DNA from 2 places in the Bacillus sp. PK3-037 genome. Region 2 is predicted to be linked to the other one. Evidence: a T-box and tRNA genes for the amino acid it is inferred to sense, from the RefSeq annotation. Region 2 holds a T-box; the other holds one or more tRNA genes.
The links. A T-box is a leader RNA that pairs with one kind of tRNA and senses whether it is charged. The one in region 2 lies ahead of tyrS (tyrosine--tRNA ligase), so its partner is inferred to be a tRNA-Tyr.

Region 1 (3,240 bases), 1.9 Mb from region 2:
AGCGAAATTCCTTGTCGGGTAAGTTCCGACCCGCACGAAAGGCGCAACGATCTGGGCACTGTCTCAACGAGAGACTCGGTGAAATTATAGTACCTGTGAAGATGCAGGTTACCCGCGACAGGACGGAAAGACCCCGTGGAGCTTTACTGCAGCCTGATATTGAATGTTGGTACAGCTTGTACAGGATAGGTAGGAGCCTTGGAAACCGGAGCGCCAGCTTCGGTGGAGGCATCGGTGGGATACTACCCTGGCTGTATTGACCTTCTAACCCGCCGCCCTTATCGGGCGGGGAGACAGTGTCAGGTGGGCAGTTTGACTGGGGCGGTCGCCTCCTAAAAGGTAACGGAGGCGCCCAAAGGTTCCCTCAGAATGGTTGGAAATCATTCGCAGAGTGTAAAGGCACAAGGGAGCTTGACTGCGAGACCTACAAGTCGAGCAGGGACGAAAGTCGGGCTTAGTGATCCGGTGGTTCCGCATGGAAGGGCCATCGCTCAACGGATAAAAGCTACCCCGGGGATAACAGGCTTATCTCCCCCAAGAGTCCACATCGACGGGGAGGTTTGGCACCTCGATGTCGGCTCATCGCATCCTGGGGCTGTAGTCGGTCCCAAGGGTTGGGCTGTTCGCCCATTAAAGCGGTACGCGAGCTGGGTTCAGAACGTCGTGAGACAGTTCGGTCCCTATCCGTCGCGGGCGCAGGAAATTTGAGAGGAGCTGTCCTTAGTACGAGAGGACCGGGATGGACGCACCGCTGGTGTACCAGTTGTTCTGCCAAGGGCATCGCTGGGTAGCTATGTGCGGACGGGATAAGTGCTGAAAGCATCTAAGCATGAAGCCCCCCTCAAGATGAGATTTCCCATTCCGTAAGGAAGTAAGATCCCTGAAAGATGATCAGGTTGATAGGTCTGAGGTGGAAGTGTGGCGACACATGGAGCTGACAGATACTAATCGATCGAGGACTTAACCTAATGTCTAATGATGTCACACCTGTTATCTAGTTTTGAGAGAATATCTCAAAAAACTCTTGACTTTTCAAGATATACATAGTATAATGTTAAATGTCACTGAAATTGTCTGGTGATGATGGCGAAGAGGTCACACCCGTTCCCATGCCGAACACGGAAGTTAAGCTCTTCAGCGCCGATGGTAGTCGGGGGTTTCCCCCTGTGAGAGTAGGACATCGCCAGGCAGACTTCATTCCGCAGTAGCTCAGTGGTAGAGCTATCGGCTGTTAACCGATCGGTCGTAGGTTCGAATCCTACCTGCGGAGCCATTATTGGAGAGCTGTCCGAGTGGTCGAAGGAGCACGATTGGAAATCGTGTAGGCGGTCAACTCCGTCTCAAGGGTTCGAATCCCTTGCTCTCCGCCACTGATATTTATACATAATCACAATTGAAAGTCTGGGCCCGTTGGTCAAGCGGTTAAGACACCGCCCTTTCACGGCGGTAACACGGGTTCGAATCCCGTACGGGTCATTATATGATGGAGGATTAGCTCAGCTGGGAGAGCATCTGCCTTACAAGCAGAGGGTCGGCGGTTCGAGCCCGTCATCCTCCACCATTATCATCGCGGGGTGGAGCAGTTCGGTAGCTCGTCGGGCTCATAACCCGAAGGTCGCAGGTTCAAATCCTGCCCCCGCAACCAAAAAAATATATCCTTTTAAATAGGAGCACCCGAAGGGTGCAACCAAATTAAAATGGTCCGGTAGTTCAGTTGGTTAGAATGCCTGCCTGTCACGCAGGAGGTCGCGGGTTCGAGTCCCGTCCGGACCGCCATTTAAATAATAAGGCTCGGTAGCTCAGTTGGTAGAGCAACGGACTGAAAATCCGTGTGTCGGCGGTTCGATTCCGTCCCGAGCCACCACCTATGCCGGTGTAGCTCAATTGGTAGAGCAACTGACTTGTAATCAGTAGGTTGGGGGTTCAAGTCCTCTTGCCGGCACTGTTTTTCAAAACTTAATGTGGAGGGGTAGCGAAGTGGCTAAACGCGGCGGACTGTAAATCCGCTCCCTCAGGGTTCGGCAGTTCGAATCTGCCCCCCTCCACCATTTATAGGGGCATAGTTTAACGGTAGAACAGAGGTCTCCAAAACCTCCGGTGTGGGTTCGATTCCTACTGCCCCTGCCAAATTTATGACATCTTGAGATTATGGCGGTTGTGGCGAAGTGGTTAACGCACCAGATTGTGGCTCTGGCACTCGTGGGTTCGATTCCCATCAATCGCCCCATATTATCATTGGGCTATAGCCAAGCGGTAAGGCAACGGACTTTGACTCCGTCATGCGTTGGTTCGAATCCAGCTAGCCCAGTCTCACTTTTTTATATCAATTGAATATAATGTATTAAGTCCCTTAAGATGCGGAAGTAGTTCAGTGGTAGAACACCACCTTGCCAAGGTGGGGGTCGCGGGTTCGAATCCCGTCTTCCGCTCCAATTACGGCGGCATAGCCAAGTGGTAAGGCAGAGGTCTGCAAAACCTTTATCCCCGGTTCGAATCCGGGTGTCGCCTTTCTTTTGCCGGGGTGGTGGAATTGGCAGACACACAGGACTTAAAATCCTGCGGTAGGTGACTACCGTGCCGGTTCAAGTCCGGCCCTCGGCACCAATTTTACTTAATTGATAAGTTAAATTGGTGTTTGTGCTTGAAAATATAATGAAGCTAATCATATCAATGATCTACATAAGTAGATCATTTTTTATTGTATGAAAGTGTCAATGTAAGCATTGGGCTGTATTTCATGAAAAGTCGCTTTAACCCCTCTTATTATTATATTTCCAAAAAACTTTTTAAAATACATTGACACTTTATCATATCCATGATATATTTATATTCGTCGGTTAGATACGACGTAAAACTTGCCGGTGTGGCGGAATTGGCAGACGCGCACGACTCAAAATCGTGTTCCTTCTGGAGTGTCGGTTCGACCCCGACCACCGGTATATAATCTAAATACTATTATCGAAAAAGACAGGGAGTAATTCCCTGTCTTTTTTTGTTATAGTTAAAAGATCTATTATAAGTATAAAAGAATCAGTATTGAAAATTTTAATTTACATAAATGTGTTTGCATCGATGGATAAAATAATGGAAGTGAAGAAATGGATGAGATGAAGGATATTCGTTCAAATAAAGATAGGTTACGACTTACCATTAAGTGAATTCCTAATACTCTCTTCCTATCCCATCGTACTACCACCTAGGCCCATGGTAAAATAAAGGAATAATAGAGGAGGTTTGTAC
Region 2 (3,240 bases):
TTCGACGCTGAAAAGCTTGAAGGTACATTCACTCGTCTTCCAGAGCGTTCTGAACTTGCTCCGGAAATTAACGAAGCGCTTATCGTTGAGTTCTACTCTCGTTAATCGTTTAAAAACCCCCTGCCGCTATGCGGTCGGGGGTTTTTTTTCGTCTGATTCTTCTACCGTTTCCTGCTGGACAACACTTTCTCTGGCCTGCTGCTCCCAATAATCCCGCTGTAATCTTTCTTTGGCGATCGTACACATGAGATTCACGGTGAGCTCTCCCTCCTATGAAAAGGTGGTGAATGGTCGTGTTTGCCCTATCTAATATACTCTTTCCCTCAAATTCCTATGCGCTAAACCAAAAACATCCTTTGCCAATTAAGCAAAGGATGTTTTTTTCTTATTTATATGTGACAAGGAAGTATTTTTTCTTCCCGCGGCGCAGAACAGTAAATTGATCTTCAATGCGGTCTTCAGCAGATAAGATATAGTCAATTTCTGTCTGGCGTTCACCGTTAATGTAAACGGCTCCGTTTTTAATATCTTCACGGGCTTGGCGTTTAGACGGTGACAGTTTCGATTCAACCAGCACATCTACGAGTGACAGTTCTTCAGCGCTGTCTTTTTCTAGAGAAGGCACATCTTTAAAACCGATTTTTACGTCTTGGGCAGAAAGCTCTTTAATATTGCCGCTGAACAATGCTTGGGAAATATTAATCGCTTGCTCCAGTGCCTCGCGTCCGTGAACGAGCGCTGTCACTTCTTCTGCCAGGCGTTTTTGCGCTTCACGCTTTTCAGGTGCTGTTTCAGTTTTTTCAGCATATTCTTCGATTTCTTCCTTTGAAAGGAACGTGAAGTATTTTAAATATTTCACTACATCACGGTCATCTGTATTGATCCAGAATTGATAGAACTCATATGGAGACGTTTTTTCTTTATCAAGCCAAATTGCGCCGCCTTCGGTTTTTCCGAATTTTGTGCCGTCCGCTTTCGTTACAAGCGGAATCGTAAGACCGAATGCTTTTGCTCCTTCTTCTTCAGATTTTCTGATCAGCTCAAGGCCAGCTGTAATGTTGCCCCATTGATCGCTTCCGCCGATTTGCAGCTTACAGTTTTTCTCTCTGTACAGGTTTAAGAAATCATAAGATTGAAGAATCATGTAGCTGAATTCCGTGTAAGAAATGCCGGATTCGATTCTGGAGCTGACTGTATCTTTTGCCAGCATGTAATTGATGCCGAAGTTTTTGCCGACGTCACGAAGGAAGTCGATCACATTCAGGTTTCCGATCCAGTCGTAGTTGTTTGCCATAACAGCCGGGTTTTCCGCTGACTCAAAATCAAGAAATCTTGAAAGCTGATTTTTGATTTTTTGCGACCATTCGACAACGATATCAGCCGTGTTTAACGTACGCTCAGCTTTTTTTCCGCTTGGATCGCCGATTAAACCCGTCGCGCCGCCCACAAGCGCAATCGGATGGTGCCCCGCAAGCTGAAAACGGCGGAGTGTTAGAATTGGCAGCAGGTGCCCGATATGCAAGCTGTCTGCTGTCGGATCAAAGCCTGAGTACAGGCGGATTTTTTCTTCGTTCAGCTGTTTATTCAGTCCTTCTTCATCCGTCATTTGCTGAATCAATCCGCGGAAGGATAAGTCTTCAAGTAAGTTTGTCATGAGATAAAGCTCCTTTTTTAATAAAATAAAAACGCCCCTTCGTGTAAACGAAGGGACGATTGATTATCGCGGTACCACCCTACTAATAAGAGCATACATACAGCTTTTCGCTCTTATCACTTTGCCTGATAACGGATCAGGTCCGTTCTTTCACTACTGAAAGCCTGAGCGGCTTTGTTTGCAAAAGCGGTTCATGAGTGTATTCGATATATCCGTCTGTGCTGATTTTCACCGGCCATCAGCTCTCTGGAACGTAAGGATATTCTACTTGTCTCAATCTTTACCTTTTCATATGAAGCTATCTCATTTTTAACATAAATAAAATCCCGTGTCAACGGCGCCTTTTAATCCTCCATCGTTGATAGGTCTCCGGCCGGAAGATTCAGCTCCCACGCCTTCAGCACACGTCTCATAATTTTACCGCTCCGTGTTTTTGGCAGCTTATCCTTAAATTCAATTTCACGCGGAGCCGCATGGGCTGCAAGGCCTTGTTTGACAAATTGGCGGATTTCTTCTTTCAGTTTATCAGACGGCTCAAACCCTTCTCTGAGAGCGATAAAGGCTTTGATGATTTCGCCGCGCACGGGATCAGGTTTTCCAATGACCCCCGCCTCCGCAATTGCCGGATGTTCGACAAGCTTGCTTTCCACTTCAAATGGTCCGACACGCTCACCGGAGGTCATGATGACATCGTCCACTCTGCCTTGGAACCAAAAATACCCTTCATCATCCATGTAGGCAGAATCACCCGACACATACCATCCGCCAGGCATAAAATAAGATTCGTATTTTTCAGGGTTGTTCCAAATCGTGTGCATCATAGAAGGCCAGCCCTTTTTAATGGCGAGGTTCCCCATTCGATACGGCGGAAGCTCGTTCCCCTGATTGTCAACTATTGCTGCTTCTACACCGGGAATCGGTTTTCCCATCGAGCCTGGTTTAATATCCATGCAAGGATAGTTACAGATCAGCTGGCCGCCCGTCTCTGTCATCCACCATGTATCATGAATCCGTTTATTAAAAACTTTATGCCCCCATCTGATCACTTCCGGGTTTAAAGGTTCACCGACACTCAGCACATGGCGGAGTGAAGTCAGATCATATTTGGCAGCCATCTCATCTCCGGCCCCCATCAGCATTCGAAAGGCAGTCGGCGCGCTGTACCAGACGTTTACGCCAAGCTGCTCAATCGTTCCATACCAGCTTTCCGGGCTGAATCGTCCGCCGACTATCACATTTGTCGCTCCGTTCAGCCACGGCGCAAAAATCCCGTACACCGTTCCAGTCACCCAGCCTGGGTCGGCTGTGCACCAATAAATGTCCTCTTCCTTTAAATCAAGGACCCATTTTCCTGTCTGATACTGCTGAACCATCGCCTCATGGACATGAAGCACACCCTTCGGCGTACCCGTAGATCCTGATGTATAGTGAAGCAAATAGCCGTCTTTTTTGTCCATCCATTCAATGTCCAGTCTTGTACTCTCATGCTTAGCCGCTTCATCATAATGAATGATGTTTGTCCCGCTCTTTTCAGCCTGGCCGCCGACTATGAATATATGCTGTAAATCAGGCAGCTTGTCAACCGG

Region 1: it has a tRNA-Tyr gene. The T-box ahead of tyrS (tyrosine--tRNA ligase) is inferred to sense a tRNA for this amino acid. The anticodon was not compared.

What each region holds. Positions count from the first base shown of each region.
Region 1 covers NZ_CP096408.1:3,187,110-3,190,349, reverse strand. Annotated here, with positions in the region: rRNA gene M1D69_RS16500 (23S ribosomal RNA) at 1-968, shown strand, start outside; rRNA gene rrf (5S ribosomal RNA) at 1,074-1,189, shown strand; tRNA gene M1D69_RS16490 (tRNA-Asn) at 1,199-1,273, shown strand; tRNA gene M1D69_RS16485 (tRNA-Ser) at 1,279-1,370, shown strand; tRNA gene M1D69_RS16480 (tRNA-Glu) at 1,405-1,476, shown strand; tRNA gene M1D69_RS16475 (tRNA-Val) at 1,486-1,561, shown strand; tRNA gene M1D69_RS16470 (tRNA-Met) at 1,569-1,645, shown strand; tRNA gene M1D69_RS16465 (tRNA-Asp) at 1,700-1,776, shown strand; tRNA gene M1D69_RS16460 (tRNA-Phe) at 1,789-1,864, shown strand; tRNA gene M1D69_RS16455 (tRNA-Thr) at 1,870-1,942, shown strand; tRNA gene M1D69_RS16450 (tRNA-Tyr) at 1,964-2,048, shown strand; tRNA gene M1D69_RS16445 (tRNA-Trp) at 2,054-2,127, shown strand; tRNA gene M1D69_RS16440 (tRNA-His) at 2,152-2,227, shown strand; tRNA gene M1D69_RS16435 (tRNA-Gln) at 2,237-2,308, shown strand; tRNA gene M1D69_RS16430 (tRNA-Gly) at 2,358-2,432, shown strand; tRNA gene M1D69_RS16425 (tRNA-Cys) at 2,438-2,508, shown strand; tRNA gene M1D69_RS16420 (tRNA-Leu) at 2,516-2,604, shown strand; tRNA gene M1D69_RS16415 (tRNA-Leu) at 2,858-2,939, shown strand.
Region 2 covers NZ_CP096408.1:1,241,593-1,244,832, reverse strand. Annotated here, with positions in the region: gene rpsD (30S ribosomal protein S4) at 1-105, shown strand, start outside; gene sr7p (small protein SR7P) at 127-255, opposite strand; gene tyrS (tyrosine--tRNA ligase) at 386-1,654, opposite strand; T-box leader at 1,703-1,944, opposite strand; gene acsA (acetate--CoA ligase) at 1,999-3,240, opposite strand, start outside.